DNA from 2 places in the Mesorhizobium sp. M0491 genome. Region 2 is predicted to be linked to the other one. Evidence: riboswitches for the same ligand, from Rfam matches in the RefSeq annotation. Region 2 holds a riboswitch; the other holds the start of a gene.
What was found. A riboswitch is a leader RNA that binds a small molecule or an ion and turns the genes downstream of it on or off. The one in region 2 is predicted to bind S-adenosylmethionine.

Region 1 (7,795 bases), on a different contig from region 2:
CAACGAGGTCCCCACGCGTCAACCGCATATAGCGCAGCTTTGGAAGGCTTGCGGGGAGATCCACGGTTTTGGCAACCTGTGAAAACTGGCTGGCAAACAGTTTGACCGCGTAAATCCCGGAGGGAGACCGCCCGTCCTTCAGTGCACGCAAAACCTGGGCACGGGGGTCGCGGGGATAGTTCGGCATTTCTAGAACACGGCGGCCCCCGAACCACTCGAGTGGGTTGCCAAGCCCGGTGGCTGCCATCAATCCGGCTAGGTGGTTGCTGCCGCTGCGCGGTGAGGTGCAGATGAGAATTCCGGCTTTCAACCCAGCCCGCATGTCCGGTGGGATTTCAACTGGCAGAGGGCGCCTACGAAAGAGATACATGGCGATCAATATTACCGTTTCAGCAAGAACACTGCCTGCTGGCCGAAGAAGTTCCAGAACCACCACGGCATCGACAGGCCGATCTTCTGCCCGGCAGCGTCGAGGGCGGTTGCCTTCTCGACTGTCGCGCCGAGTTCGTCGCACAGATTGACGAAATCGCGGATGGTGCAGAAGTGGATGTTGGGCGTGTCGTACCAGGAATAGGGCAGGTCCTTGGTCACCGGCATGCGGCCGTTGACGAACAGCGACAGGCGCACCCGCCAATGGCCGAAATTGGGGAAGGAGACGATGGCGCGGTTGCCGATCCTGAGCAGTTCGTCGAGCACCAGCTTCGGGTTGCGGGTGGCCTGCAGCGTCTGTGACAGGACGACGAAGTCAAAGCCCTTGTCGGGATAGAATTCGAGATCCTTGTCGGCATCGCCCTGGATGACCGAGAGGCCGCGCGCCACGCATTCGTTGACGCCGCGCTGCGACAGCTCGAGCCCACGGCCGTCGACCTGCTTGGTGTCCTGCAGCAATTCGAGCAGCGAGCCGTCGCCCGAGCCGACATCGAGCACGCGCGACTGTGGCGGGATGAGGTTGGCGACGACCTCGAGGTCGACGCGCTGGTCGCGGTTGACGCTCATGGCTTCGCCCCCTGCCTGGCGCACGATCCCGATCCGAAAAGCCTGCAATTTTTCGAGGTCATGCGCTGAGCCCTCTCGCCCGGGCCGCCGAGCCGATGAAGCCGTTTATGGCGGCAAACAGTTCCGGCTCGTCGAGCAGGAATGCGTCGTGGCCGCGGTCGGTTTCGATCTCGACGAAGGATACCGATGCGCCGGCGGCGTTGAGCGCATGCACGATCGAGCGGCTCTCCTCGGTCGGAAACAGCCAGTCCGAGGTGAAAGACACCAGGCAGAAGCGGGTTTTCGTTCCGGCGAAGGCATCGGCCAACCGGCCGCCATGGTCGGCGGCAAGGTCGAAATAGTCCATCGACCGCGTCATGTAGAGGTAGGAATTGGCGTCGAAGCGATCGACGAAGGTCATGCCCTGGTGGCGCAGATAGCTTTCGATCTGGAAGTCGGCGTCGAAGCCGAAGGTCAGCGCCTCGCGATCCTGCAGATTGCGGCCGAACTTGCGGTGCAGGGCGGCTTCCGACAGGTAAGTGATGTGGGCGGCCATGCGCGCCACCGCCAGGCCTTTTTCCGGGCGTTTGCCGTGCTCGAAATATTTGCCGCCATGCCAGTCCGGATCGGCCATGACAGCCTGGCGGCCAACCTCATGAAAGGCGATGTTCTGCGAGGAATGGCGCGCGCCGGTGGCGATCGGCAGCGCCGAGAAGACGCGCTCCGGATAGCTCGATGCCCATTCCAGCACCTGCATGCCGCCCATAGAGCCGCCGAGCACGCAGAACAGCTTTTCGATGCCGAAATGGTCAATCAGCATCTGCTGCGCCCGCACCATGTCGCGGATGGTGATAATGGGCAGGTCAAGCCCATAGGGCTTGTCGGTGGCGGGATTGGTCGAGGCCGGACCGGTGGACCCAAGGCAACCACCGATGACGTTGGAGCAGATGACGAAGAAGCGATTGGTGTCGATGATCTTGCCGGGGCCGATCAACACTTCCCACCAGCCAGGCTTGCCGGTCACCGGATTGGTGCTGGCGACGTGCTGGTCTCCGGTCAGTGCATGGCAGACGAGGATGGCGTTGGAGCGGGCATCGTTCAGCGTGCCGTAGGTCTGGTAGGCGATCTGGAACGGTGACAGCAGCGTGCCGGCGTCCAGCTTGAGCGGCTTGTCGGATCCAAAACGCAAAACCGGGCTCGACGGTTGGTCGACCTCGTTGTTGGTTTTGCGGGCACGCAGAACGGCCATGACATCCATCTCACACTTTGAGCCCACGCATCGCGCTTGTCGAAAGTCGATGCCGACCCGGGTGTCCGGCCGGCGCGGACAACAAAAAACCGGCATTGCGGTTGCAAAGCCGGTTACAGGATGCAAACGGCCCTTTAGCAAGTTGTTTAACGTGGCTGCAAGCCGACCGGCCAAATCACCACGGAAGTCCGCTCCCCTTCTAGGGCTGTGGCGCGCCGGCGTCAACGGCCAGCCTTGGGCGGTGGCTGTCGCCTCTCGACATTGCAGGCCACGGCTTGTATTTCCGCTGCGGCTTCCCTCAGGAAGCGTTCTCGACGGATTTTGCGACATGAGCCAGACACCGGACCAGGCACGTCCAACCCCGCGCGCGGGCATCATGGACATAGACGCCTATGTGCCGGGCAAGAGCACGGCGCCCGCGGGCGTCGCCAAGGTTCACAAGCTGTCCTCGAACGAGAATCCGCTAGGGCCCTCGCCGAAAGCGATCGAAGCCGCGCGCGAGATTGCCGGAAAGCTCGACGTCTATCCAGATGGCACCGCCAGGCGGCTGCGCGAAGCGATCGCCGAGGTGCATGGTCTCAACCCGCAGAACATCATTTGCTCCAACGGCTCCGACGAGATCCTCGGCCTGCTGGCGCAGACTTATCTGGCGCCCGGCGACGAGGCTGTCATCACCGAACACGCCTTCATGGTCTACAAGATCTACATCCAGTCGGCAGGTGCCGTTCCGGTGACGATCAAGGAAAGAGACGAGCGCGCCGATATCGACGCCATCCTCGCAGCCGTCACGCCGCGCACCAAGATCGTGTTCCTGGCCAATCCCAACAATCCGACCGGCACCTATGTGCCTTTCCAGGAGGTGCGCCGCCTGCATGCCGGCCTGCCCAGGCACGTGCTTCTGGTGCTAGACGCGGCCTATGCCGAATATGTCCGCCGCAACGACTATGAGGCCGGCATCGAGCTGGTCGGTGCTGCCCAGAACGTGGTGATGACCCGTACCTTCTCCAAGATCGGCCTCGGCGGAGCGCGGATCGGCTGGATGTATGCGCCGATGCATATCGTCGACGCCATCAACCGCGTGCGGGGTCCCTTCAACGTCAATGCGACGGCGATCGAGGCCGGTATCGCAGCCATCCGCGACCGCGCCCATGTCGAGCGCAGCGTGGCGCACAACGAGACCTGGCTGGCCTGGCTGAGCGAGGAATTCACAAAGCTCGGGCTGCGGGTAACGCCGAGCGTCGGCAATTTCGTCCTCGTTCATTTTCCTGACGATCAGAAGCATTCGGCGGCGGCGGCGGACGACTATCTGACGGCGCGCGGCTATATATTGCGGCGCGTTTCGGGCTATGGCTTTCCCAACGCGTTGCGCATGACCGTCGGCACCGAAGAAGCCAATCGCGGCGTTGTCGCCGCTCTCACGACATTTCTGAAAAGCTAGAACGCCATGACATCACCGATGTTTGAAAAGATCGCGCTGGTCGGCATCGGCCTGATCGGCTCGTCGCTGGCCCGCGTCATCCGCCGCGAGGGGCTGGCCCGTCACGTGGCCATATCAACGCGCAGTGCGGCGACGCTGGCGCGAGCCGAGGAACTCGGGCTCGGCGATAGCTATACCACCGATGCGAAAGAGGCGGTCCGCGATGCCGACCTAGTCGTCATTTCGGTGCCGGTCGGCTCATCCGGCGCGGTGGCCGAGGAAATCGCGCCGGCGCTGAAGAAGGGCGCGATCCTCACCGATGTCGGCTCGACCAAGGCGTCTGTCATCGCGCAGATGCAGCCTTATGTCCCTGAAGGCGTCCATTTCATTCCCGGCCACCCGCTGGCGGGCACGGAAAAATCCGGCCCCGACGCCGGCTTCGCCGACCTGTTCGACAATCGCTGGTGCATCTTCACGCCGCTGCCCGATACCGACGCGGACGCGCTGGAGCGGCTGTCGGAGTTCTGGCGCCGCTGCGGCGCCAACATCGATACCATGGACCCGCAGCATCACGACATGACGCTGGCCATCGTCTCGCACCTGCCGCACATCATCGCCTACAACATCGTCGGCACCGCCGACGATCTGCAGTCGGTGACCAAGTCCGAAGTGATCAAATATTCGGCTTCCGGCTTCCGCGACTTCACGCGTCTTGCCGCTTCCGATCCGACCATGTGGCGGGATGTGTGCCTGCACAACAAGGACGCCATCCTCGAAATGCTGGCGCGGTTCTCGGAAGATCTGGCGTCCCTGCAACGCGCGATCCGCTGGGGGGACGGCGAAAAACTCTTCGACCTGTTCACCCGCACCCGCGCTGTGCGCCGCTCGATCATCGAGGCCGGCCAGGACATCGACGTGCCCGATTTCGGTCGCCAGGCCGTCGAGCATCCCGCGAAGGGCTAAGTCAGTTTCAGGCTGGCCAGGTCTGCGCAACCATGGCCAGCGTCTCGGCCCGGTTCGGCGCACCAAGCCTGCCGCCGAAGCGCAGGCATTTGAGCGCGGCGGCCGCACTGGCAAAGCGCAAAGCCTGCTCGACCGGCATGGCTTCCGCCAGCCCGACGGCGAAGGCGCCGTGAAAGACATCGCCGGCGGCCAATGTGTCGATCGCCTTGATCTTCGGTGCCGCGACATGGCGCACGCAGCCTGCGCGACGGTCGTGCCACCAACTGCCCGCCGCGCCGCCTGTCACTGCGACAAAAGCGTCGGTGCGGCTGGCGAGATCGGCGCAAGCCGTTTCTGGATCGAGCGCCTGGCCGCAGACAATGCGCGCCGCCGTTTCCGAAGCGACGATGTGCGTGGCGAGCGGCAACAGCTGTTCCAGGATCTGCAACGGTGCGGTATCGGCATCGAGGATTGCCGGCCGGCCGAGGGCGCGCGCCGCTCTCAGGGCAAGGGCTGCCGCACCTGGCCAGCGGACATCGACCAGTACGGCGTCGAATGCCGTGAGGTCGGCGACCGGCAAGGCTTCGGGATCGGCCTGGGCAAGCCCGTCATAGAACGGCACGATGATGCGCTCGCCATACGCGTCGACCAGGATCGAGGCCAGCGCCGAGCGGGCGCCTCTGACGCGGCGCACAAAGGTGCAATCGACGCCTTCGGCCTCGATGCCGGCGATGAGCTGGTCGGCGACGGCATCGTCACCCGCGCTCGCCCACAGCGATACCTCGGCCCCCAGGCGATGCGCGGCGCAGGCAGCACTCGTGGCCATGCCCGAGGCGATCTGGACGCCGTCGGAGGCAATGAACTTGCCTTGATGCACGGGCAGCGTCTCGACGCGCAGGATGGTGTCCAGCGTCAAAGCGCCAACGCTCAGCAGCTTCACGGGTCTTGCCATCGCAGCGCTATTCCACCGGCTTGATCTTGCCCAGCGGAATGAAGCCGAGCGAGGCCTTGCCCCTGACCACCTTCAGCGGCATCGACGGTTCGTTGCCGAGCACCGCCAGGGCAGCAAAGCCCTGCTCGATCTGGCTTTTCTGCTCGGGTATGGCGGCGCCGAGAATGGCCGCCACCGCCTTCGGGTCCTTCAGCCTGATCATCAGATCGGCGTTGATCAGGCCCTCGGCATCGACCGAGAGCGGTCCCGAAACGGTGACGCGCGCCGTCCCCGACGACAGGTCGAGGTTGCGGATTTCGATCGCCTGGCCACGAAGGCTCTTCACCTGCGTGCCGATCAACGCGACACCGTTCTTCAGCGTGACGTCGCCACTGGCATCGAGCGCCGGAAGCACGCGCCCGCCAATTGCGTCGGGGTCGATCTCGAGATCGCCGAAACTGCCGAGATAGTCGATATCCTCACCGTTGGGCTGCAACTGACCCGATGCCTTGCCGGCGCTGAACAGTTGCACCGGATCGGTGTCGTCGGCCGGGTCGGTCTGGCCGGAAAGGCCCTCTGCCTCCAGCGAAATCCGCTGCGGCAGCGGCCACCACAATTTGAAATTGGCCTGCAGATTGTCCCAGTCTATCCACAGCGGCACCATGTCCGGAACGGAGGTCCTGAGCGGGCCGCGCAGATTGGCAACCGGCGACAGAGGCTGGATGATCTGGGCGGCTGCGTTGAAACTGCCGGCTGAAGCCGCAATGTTCTTGGCATCGTCCTCATAGGCGAGGTTGTCGCAGGAGACGGTAAAGCTCAAGGGATAGCCGCTGACCTGGAGATTGCCGCAGCCGGCCTCGACGCCATTCTTGTTGAGCGTGGCAACCGCCTTGTCGGCTTCGCTCCTGACGCGGTCAGCCAGATAGAACCAGCCGCCGCTGTAGAGGGCGAACAGCACGACGATGAATGCTGCAAGCCAGACCACACGGCGACGTTTGTTCGGCTGGCGTTCGTCACTTGACGTCATGCTTTGGCTCTCGTTAACGCATGGGTGTTGCGGACGGGTAGGCGATTCCGCCAGGTAGACAGACGAATAGTTAGACGGGACGGGCGGAAAAAACACCGGTCCGGTTCGGTGTTGGCATCTTTTGCAATCAGGCGCGGCGATATGGGCGATTTTTGGGTGTTTGGCTATGGCTCGCTGATCTGGCGGCCGGGATTCGCGCATGTCGAAACACAGCGTGCCCGCCTGCATGGCTACCGGCGCTCGCTCTGCGTCTATTCCTTCGTGCATCGCGGAACGCGCGAGCGGCCGGGGCTGGTGCTCGGCCTCGACCGTGGCGGGTCCTGCGTCGGCCTCGCATTCCGCGTTCCCGGCGACTTGCACGACGAGGTCATGGCCTATCTTCGCGAGCGCGAACTGGTCACCAATGTCTATCTGGAGCGCATGCTCAAGATTCGCCTCGACGGGGGCGGTACGGTCGACGCGGTGGTCTACATTGTCGACCGCCACCACGAGCAATATGTCGGAGCGCTCGACGCGGCGGATGCGGCGGCCGTGGTGCGCGGCGCGGTCGGCCAGTCCGGCAACAACGAGGACTATGTGCTGAGCACGCTTGAGCATCTCGAGGCGTTGGGCATCCGCGACCACTGGCTGGAGGATGTCGCCAGGCAGGTCGCGCCTTTGTGAAGCTGGCTCTGCGGAAAAAGGCGGCCAGGCCTTTGACCTCGTTCAGGCAAGACCTAGGTTAGGCTCCGACTCTCAGCCCGCGGGCGCCATTTGCCCGCCCCAATCATCCCGGAGATACGCCTTGCAGAAACGTCGTCTCGGTCGCACCGACCTGTCCATCGCGCCGCTGGTTCTGGGCGGCAACGTCTTCGGCTGGACCGCCGACGAGAAAACCTCGTTCGACCTGCTCGACCGCTTCGTCGGCGCCGGCCTCAACGCCATCGATACGGCGGATGCCTATTCGCGCTGGGTTCCCGGCCACAAAGGCGGTGAATCGGAAAACATCATCGGCAAATGGATGAAAGACCGTGGCAATCGCGACAAGGTCGTGGTGATCACCAAGGTCGGTTCGGATATGGGGCAGGGGCACAAGGACCTGTCCGCCGCATACATCGAAAAGGCCGTCGATGCATCGCTGAAGCGGCTGCAGACCGAGTTTATCGATCTCTATCTGTCGCATTGGCCGGACCCTGCAACGCCCTATGAAGAAACGCTTGGCGCCTACGAGAAGCTGCTCGCCAAGGGCAAAATCCGCTATGCCGGCTGTTCGAA
Region 2 (7,795 bases):
GAGCAGCTCACCGATTCCATGAAGATGTTCCGCATGGGGCTGGAGGGCGGCAAGCCGGCGAAAGGCCAGATCGGCGTGCAGCCGGAATGGTTCTACAAGGGCAATGGCACGATGGCGGTGGCGCCAGGCGCCGCACTCCTGTCACCGGCCTTTGCCAAGGACGCCGGCGAAGAGCCCGAGGTGGCCGGCATCTATGTCATCGGCGATGACGGCGCACCTTTCCGCGTCGGCTTCACGCTGTCGAATGAGTTTTCCGACCACGTCACCGAGCGCGTGAACTATCTGTTCCTCGCCCATTCCAAGCTGCGCAACGCCTCGTTCGGTCCGGAAATCCTGATCGGCGACCTGCCGCCCGATATCCGCGGCACCTCGCGCATCGTGCGCGACAGCGAGGTGCTGTGGGAAAAGCCGTTCCTGTCCGGTGAAGCGAACATGTCGCACACCATCGCCAATCTCGAGCATCACCATTTCAAATACGCGGCCTTCCGCCAGCCGGGCGACGTGCATGTGCATATGTTCGGTACGGCGACGCTGTCCTTCGCCGACGGCATCAAGACCGAGGCCGGCGATGTGTTCGAGATCGAGGCCGGGGATTTCGGCCTGCCGCTGCGCAACCCGCTGGAGATCGAGCAGCCGGTGAAGGTGGCTGTGAAGGCGCTGTGAGGCGTCGATGACAGCGTGATCTCCCCCCTCGTGGGGGAGATGGCCGGCAGGCCAGAGGGGGGCGCTGTCCCGCCAACGTCTCCATCCTACTTAGTTTTTCTTTCGAACCAGTCTGCTGGTGCAGAGAGGTCGCGATCCCTCGCGCCCCCCTTCTGCCCTGCCGGGCATCTCCCCCACGAGGGGGGAGATTGGCGGCTTCGACGTCTCAATAAATATCGAAGTCGAAATATTTGGCCTGGATCTTCTTGTAGGTGCCGTCGGCGACGATGGCGTCGATTGCGGCGTTGAGCTTGTCGCGCAGGGCCGTGTCTTCCAGGCGCACGGCAATGCCGGCTTGCGTCTCCGTACCCTTGACGTCTCCAATCATCTTGCAGCAGCCTTCGCTCGCCTTCTTCATCCAGTCCACCAGCACGAACTTGTCCGAAATGACCGCATCGAGGCGGCCATTCTGCAGATCGGTGATCGCCTCTTCCTGGGTCGGGTAGAGCTTTGCCTCAGCGCCCGCCTTGCCATATTCATTCTGGGCATAGTCGGCCTGCGTGGTCGAAGCCTGGGCGCCCACCGTCTTGCCGGCAAGGGCCGCCGGTTCGGTCGAGGTGAGATCGCTGTCCTTAGGCGCCACCAGAGCGAGCGGTGTCGTATAGTATTTGTTGGTGAAGGCGACCTGTTTCTTGCGCTCCTCGGTGATGCTCATCGAGGCGATGATGGCGTCGAACTTCTTGGCCTGCAAAGCGGGAATGATGCCGTCCCAATCCTGGGTGACGATTTCGCATTCGACCTTCATCTGCGCGCACAGCGCATTGGCGATGTCGATGTCGAAGCCCTCCACCTTGCCGTCGGCCGTAATGGTGTTGAACGGCGGATAGGCGCCCTCGGTGCCGATCTTGATTTTCTCCGCCGCCTGCGCCGACAAAGAGCCGGCAGCCATCACCAGCATGGCAGCGCCTGCTGCCGATACGATCCATTTTGAAATCTGCATTTTCTTGGTTCCCCTTGCAGTGTTTCGTTTCAAGGTCAGCGTAACCAAGCATGGCGGGGCAGAGTCAGGCAAGCTGAGTCTGGTCGGGACCGAAGGCCATCAATCGATTAGGTCGATTTCAAATTCAGGTAGCCTTTGCCACTTGGCAAATGGATTTGGATCACGCCGCCAATACTCCAGCACTTTGACTGGCTCAACACTCAGGTCGCCGTTCTCGGCATGCAAACCTGCTGGAGGCTCGCCCATTGCCAAAGTCTTCGACCGGGTCAGATGATCGGCTCTCTCAAACTGGGCGGTGTGCCCGCATATCAACTGCAGATATTCAGGACCACCGCGCGCCCGAGCCAATACAAGGAGGCATTCCGTTGGCCTACCATACGCGCCCATGCCTGGACGAAACGGAGCAAAGCGCGGCACGTCATGGACATCCCACCAAATCGGTTTGCTGTCGGTTAGCGATAAGATGTCGTCATAGGGGTCGTTCATTGAACTCACCGCTCTTCCAGTACGAACCATCTCCTGGCCGAGTTTTCACAAGAGCTCCGCCTGATCAAGTATTCAGCGCGCGGCGCGGAAATGCTTGGACAGCTTCAGGCCCTGCGCCTGGTAGTTGGAGCCGAGATCGGTGCCGTAGAGCGCCTGCGGCCGCTTCAGCATATGTTCGTAGACCAGCCGGCCGACGATCTGGCCGTGGTCAAGGATGAACGGCACTTCATGGCTGCGCACTTCCAGCACCGCCCGGCTGCCGGTGCCGCCGGACGCCGAATGGCCGAAGCCCGGATCGAAGAAGCCGGCATAGTGGACGCGGAATTCGCCTACCAGCGGATCGAAGGGCGTCATCTCGGCGGCGTAGAGCGGCGGCACGTGCACCGCTTCCTGGCTGACGAGGATGTAGAATTCATCGGGATCGAGCACCAGTTCGCCGGCGCCGCTCTTGTGGATCGGCTCCCAGAAGTCGACGACCTCCTGGGCCGCGCGCTTGTCGACATCGACGAGGCCGGTGTGATGCTTGCCGCGATAGCCGACCAGGCCGTTCTGATCGCCGTTGAGGTCGATCGACAGCGCGATCCCGCCGCCGGAAATGTTCGGCGGCTCGGTGGCGACCAGCATCTCGGTGCGATGCAGGTCGTGCAACTCGGCTTCGGAGAGCAACGCATTGCCGGTGCGGAAACGGATCTGCGACAGGCGTGAGCCGGTGCGGACCACGATCGGGAAGGTGCGCGGGCTGACTTCCAGAAAGAGCGGGCCATGATAGCCGGCGGCGATCTTGTCGAACTCGTGGCCGCGATCGGTCATGACGCGGGTGAAGATGTCGAGCCGTCCGGTCGAACTCTTCGGATTGGCCGAGGCCGAAATGTCCGCCGGCAGCGCCAGGCTTTCAAGCAAGGGCACGATGTAGACGCAGCCGGTCTCCAGCACCGCGCCCTCGGCAAGATTGATCTCGTGCAGTTGCAGCCGGTCGAGCTTTTCCGAAACCTTGTGGTTGGGGCCGGGCAGAAAGGAGGCGCGCACCCGCCAGGCCTTGTCGCCGAGCCTGAGATCGAGGCTGGCCGGCTGGATCTGGTCGGCGTCGAGCGCACGCGCCGACTTCAGCGCGCCGGACTGGAACAGCGCTGAAATGTCCTGATCGGGAAGAATGCCTGTCTGCCGCAAGGCTCCACTCCTAGGTCAGACGTTTTTCTTGTCGCAGGTTCTTGTCGCAAAACCGTGGAACACTTTTGCGGAACCTGCTTGGTACAAACCTCTTAATGAAGCCGGCAATTGACGCAAGCGCGGTGCGGGTCTAAAGGGTCGTTATCCCGTGGTGATTTGGCCGGTCGGCTTGCAGCCACGTTAAACAAGTCGCTAAAGGACCGTCGGGCCGCAAGGCCGTATGGACCGGTTGCGACTTTCGCGGCCGGTTTTTTTGTGTCTGGAAGAAGAGCGATGAGCACCAAGAAGCACAACTGGAAGCCTCAGACGGCACTCGTGCACAGCGGAACACTGCGTTCCGGTTTCGGCGAAACGTCGGAAGCGATCTACCTCACCCAGGGCTATGTCTACGAAACGGCGCAGGCCGCCGAGGCCCGTTTCAAGGGTGAGGAACCGGGCTTCATCTATTCGCGCTACGCTAATCCGACCGTCGACATGTTCGAAAAACGCATGTGCGCGCTCGAAGGCGCCGAAGACGCCCGCGCCACCGCGTCCGGCATGGCTGCGGTGACGGCCGCCCTTCTGTGCAGCGCCAAGGCCGGCGACCATATCGTGGCGGCGCGTGCGCTGTTCGGCTCCTGCCGCTGGGTGGTCGAGACGCTGGCGCCGAGATACGGCATCGAGGCGACGCTGGTCGACGGCACCGACATCGCCAATTGGGAAAAGGCGATCAAGCCGAACACCAAGCTGTTCTTCCTGGAAAGCCCGACCAATCCGACGCTGGAAGTGGTCGATATCGCCGCTGTCGCTTCGCTTGCCAATTCGATCGGCGCCAGGCTGATCGTCGACAATGTCTTCGCCACGCCCCTGCAGCAGAAGCCCTTGCAGCTCGGTGCCCATATCGTCGTCTATTCGGCGACCAAGCACATAGACGGCCAGGGGCGCTGTCTCGGCGGGGTGATCCTGTCGGACAAGAAGTGGATCGACGAGAACCTGCACGACTATTTCCGCCATACCGGCCCAAGCCTGTCACCCTTCAACGCCTGGACGCTGCTGAAAGGCCTGGAAACGCTGCCGCTGCGCGTGCGCCAGCAGACGGAAAGTGCCGGCCGGATCGCGGATTTCCTGGCCGAGCGGCCGGAGATCGCCCGCGTCATCTATCCCGGCCGCGCCGACCACCCGCAGGCTGATATCGTCAAGAAGCAGATGGCGGGCGGCTCGACGCTGATCTGCCTCGACGTCAAGGGCGGCAAGCAGGCGGCCTTTGCCTTGCAGAACGCGCTCGACATCGTCTTGATCTCCAACAATCTCGGTGACGCCAAGAGCCTGATCACCCACCCGGCGACGACGACGCACAAGAATCTGAGCGACGAGGCGCGCGCCGAGCTCGGCATCGGGCCGGGCACGCTCCGGCTGTCGGTCGGGCTGGAAGACACCGACGATCTGCTTGAGGACATCGCGCAGGCGCTGAAGGCCAGGTAGGGCCTTCAGGCGCCGGACGGCGTCTCCTCCAGCTCGGCCGTCTTGGTGCCGATGGTCATCGCATTGCCGCGCCAGTCGACGGCGCCGCCGAGCCAGCCGCGCCCCCACATCGCCGGCAGGATCAGGTCGCGCATCATGATCGCGGCCACCATGCGTGGCGACAGGTACCAGCCCTTGGACCAGGCCAGCGCGCACTCGGGAAGGTAGAAGGCTACCAGCACTGCAAGGGCGGTTGCCCAGAGGCTGAAGCCCGCACTGGCCGCGGCAATCAGCGCAAGCACCAGCGGCACCACGGCGCCGGTCAGGATTTCGGGTGCGAAGAACAGCGGGAAAGTGACGCGGCGCAGGCGCGCCCAACGGGCCTGACGCGACCAGATCTCGTCAAAAGAGCGCCGGCCAAGCGGCTGCTCGAAGGGGGCGGCGACGAGATTGACGCGCAGGCCGAGACCGTTCACCAGCTTGGTCGCGGCGGCATCCTCCGCGATCTCGGCGGCCAGCGCGCGGATGCCGCCATTGGCGTCGAGCATCGGCTTGTTCCAGAGCATGCTCTTGCCCTGGGCAAAGCCAAGGCCGAGCGCCTCGCCAGCATATTGCCAGCGCGCCTGCAGCGTGTTGAGGAAAGCGCATTCGACCTCGGCCCAGAAGCCGGCCGGCCGCGAGCCGATCGGCGTCGAGCAGACAAGGCCGGTGCCGGGCCGCCAGGCAGCCATCAGATGCTGGATGTAGTCCCTCGGCATCAGCACGTTGGAATCGGCCAGGACGACCCAGTCGTGCCGCGCCGCCTCCCAGCCCTTGACGCAATTGTTGAGTTTCGGATTGGCGCTGATGCGGTCGTCGCCGACAAGCAGCCGGGCCGGCACTTTCGAAAACCGGACGATCGTCCTGTTTATCAATTTGACCACCGGATCGTCGGCATGGGCGACGCAGAAAATCAACTCGTAGCGCGGCCAGTCGAGCGAGAAGGCGCGCTCCAGCGTCTCCTGCGTGAACGGCTCGACGCCGCGCGACGGCACGACGATCGACACCGGCCGTCGCTTGCCGGCCGGCGCGGCAATGGCGCGGCGCCGTTTCAGACGCGAAGCGGCGAGCACGATGCTGGCGAGATTTGAGAGGATGAGGGCAGTTGAAAGCGTGGCGGCTATGAGAGTGAGTTCCATCGAGATCCGGTCACTCCAGGAAAACCGGTCCGCCAGAACAATCTGGCTGGCATGACGACCGATTCAACAATTCGACAGAGCGCCCGAGTCGCGCGGCACTGGTCGGCGCACACCATCATTGTCATGTGTCACTTAAATGACATTCTTTGCCGCCACCTGCGGTTCCGTCCGCAATGACAGGACGCGCACCGTTGACCAGCCCGCGTGGAGCGCCGAAAGTTCGACCTAGAGCCTGTTCCATCCCGATTGAACCGGGATGGGGCTCTATCTCTGTTTCTTTGAGCATGATCTCTTCTGAAAACCGGTTCCCACTTTTCAGGATCATGCTCTAGATTGTTTGGAGCCGCTTATGTATAGCGCCGTCACGCGCAACATCGAAGTGCAGGTCAGGCCGTTCTATCTGGAGGACCGTTCGGATCCCTCGGAGAACCGCTATGTCTGGGGCTATCAGATAACGATCGACAATCAGTCGGACGATTTCGTGCAGCTTCTGTCGCGCTATTGGCACATCACCGACGGCACCGGCCGGGTCGAGGAAGTGCGTGGCCCCGGCGTGGTCGGCGACCAGCCCGAACTCAATCCCGGCGACAGCTACCAGTACACGTCCGGTTGCCCGCTCTCGACACCATCCGGCATCATGGTCGGGCACTACACGATGCGCAACAAGCGGGGCGAGACGTTCGACATCGCCATTCCGGCGTTTTCGCTGGATCTGCCGGGGACGCGGCGGACGGTGAATTGATTTCGCCTCACCGGCCGCGGAGCGGCCGGTGAGGCGTGGTTTTTTTCTCTACTGGGCCGCAAATTCCGCCGGATCGAAATCATATTGCTTCGAGCAGAATTCGCAGGCGACGTGGATGCCGCCGTCTTCGGTGCTGTCCTTGATCTCCTGGGCGGAAAAACCCTCGAGGATGCCGCGGATCTTGTCCTTGGAGCACGAGCACTGGTCGGCGACCGGAACGCCGCCGAAGACGCGCACGCCATGCTCGTGGAACAGCCTGTAGAGCAGCCGCTCGGCGCCGATCGTCGGGTCGATCAGTTCGGTCGGCTCGATCGTACCGAGCAGCGCCAGCAACTCCTGCCAGGAATTGTCGGCCGGATCGTGGATCTCCTCGCGCGGATCGCCATCGCCACCCGGCAGGTCCGGGACGCGCATGCGCTCGGGCGACTGCGGCAGGAACTGCGCCAGGATACCACCGGCGCGCCACTGCTCGCGGGCGCCGCCGGGACCGGGCGTCAAAAGCTTGGCCACCGACAGCCTGAGATCCGTCGGGATCTGCTCCGACTGACGAAAATAGGTGCGCGCAGCATCCTCCAGCGTCTCGCCGTCGAGCTGGACGATGCCCTGATAGCGCTGCGTGTGAGCGCCCTGGTCGATGGTCAGCGCCAGCACGCCGCTGCCGAGCAGCGTCTGCTGGGAGGTTTCGCCGGCCGCGACCAGCGCTTCCAGCCGGTCGGCATCGAAACGCGCATAGGCGCGCAATGCCGAGGGCGTGGAAAAATCGGCGACCAGCATGTCGACAGGCCCGTCGGTGCGGGTCTGCAGGATGAACTTGCCCTCGAACTTCAGCGAAGTGCCGAGCAGCACGGTCAGCACACAGGCCTCCGCCAGCAGGCGGGCGACCGGCTCGGGATAATCGTGGCGGCCGAGGATGGCGTCCAGCATCGGCCCGAGTTGGACCGTGCGGCCCCGCACATCGAGCGGGCCGACCTCGAACGGCACGACGTGATCGTCGCCGGCATAGCCAAATTCGCCGAGTTTGGGGTGATGTTCAGTCACTTGATAGGTTTCCAACATGACAAAGCTCCAGGGCGCGGCCATGCCGCCCTCCGGGGCGCATGCGTCGAAACGCGCTTGATTTGCGTGATGCGGCGCAAATAG

Region 1: another riboswitch for S-adenosylmethionine. It lies ahead of metX (homoserine O-acetyltransferase MetX); the one in region 2 lies ahead of NKI69_RS05745 (O-succinylhomoserine sulfhydrylase).

What each region holds. Positions count from the first base shown of each region.
Region 1 is NZ_JAMYRE010000034.1:10,969-18,763, reverse strand. Features, by position in the region: gene NKI69_RS30770 (Stf0 family sulfotransferase) at 1-433, opposite strand, end outside; gene metW (methionine biosynthesis protein MetW) at 382-996, opposite strand; gene metX (homoserine O-acetyltransferase MetX) at 1,055-2,224, opposite strand; SAM riboswitch at 2,339-2,416, opposite strand; gene hisC (histidinol-phosphate transaminase) at 2,553-3,662, shown strand; gene NKI69_RS30750 (prephenate/arogenate dehydrogenase family protein) at 3,669-4,604, shown strand; gene NKI69_RS30745 (sugar kinase) at 4,612-5,535, opposite strand; gene NKI69_RS30740 (DUF2125 domain-containing protein) at 5,543-6,541, opposite strand; gene NKI69_RS30735 (gamma-glutamylcyclotransferase) at 6,683-7,204, shown strand; gene NKI69_RS30730 (aldo/keto reductase) at 7,326-7,795, shown strand, end outside.
Region 2 is NZ_JAMYRE010000004.1:3,199-10,993, reverse strand. Features, by position in the region: gene araD1 (AraD1 family protein) at 1-663, shown strand, start outside; gene NKI69_RS05760 (ABC transporter substrate-binding protein) at 869-1,642, opposite strand; gene NKI69_RS05755 (hypothetical protein) at 1,742-2,128, opposite strand; gene NKI69_RS05750 (2'-deoxycytidine 5'-triphosphate deaminase) at 2,201-3,295, opposite strand; SAM riboswitch at 3,434-3,511, shown strand; gene NKI69_RS05745 (O-succinylhomoserine sulfhydrylase) at 3,569-4,756, shown strand; gene NKI69_RS05740 (ceramide glucosyltransferase) at 4,762-5,913, opposite strand; gene NKI69_RS05735 (hypothetical protein) at 6,035-6,238, opposite strand; gene apaG (Co2+/Mg2+ efflux facilitator ApaG/CorD) at 6,263-6,655, shown strand; gene NKI69_RS05725 (Hsp33 family molecular chaperone) at 6,704-7,735, opposite strand.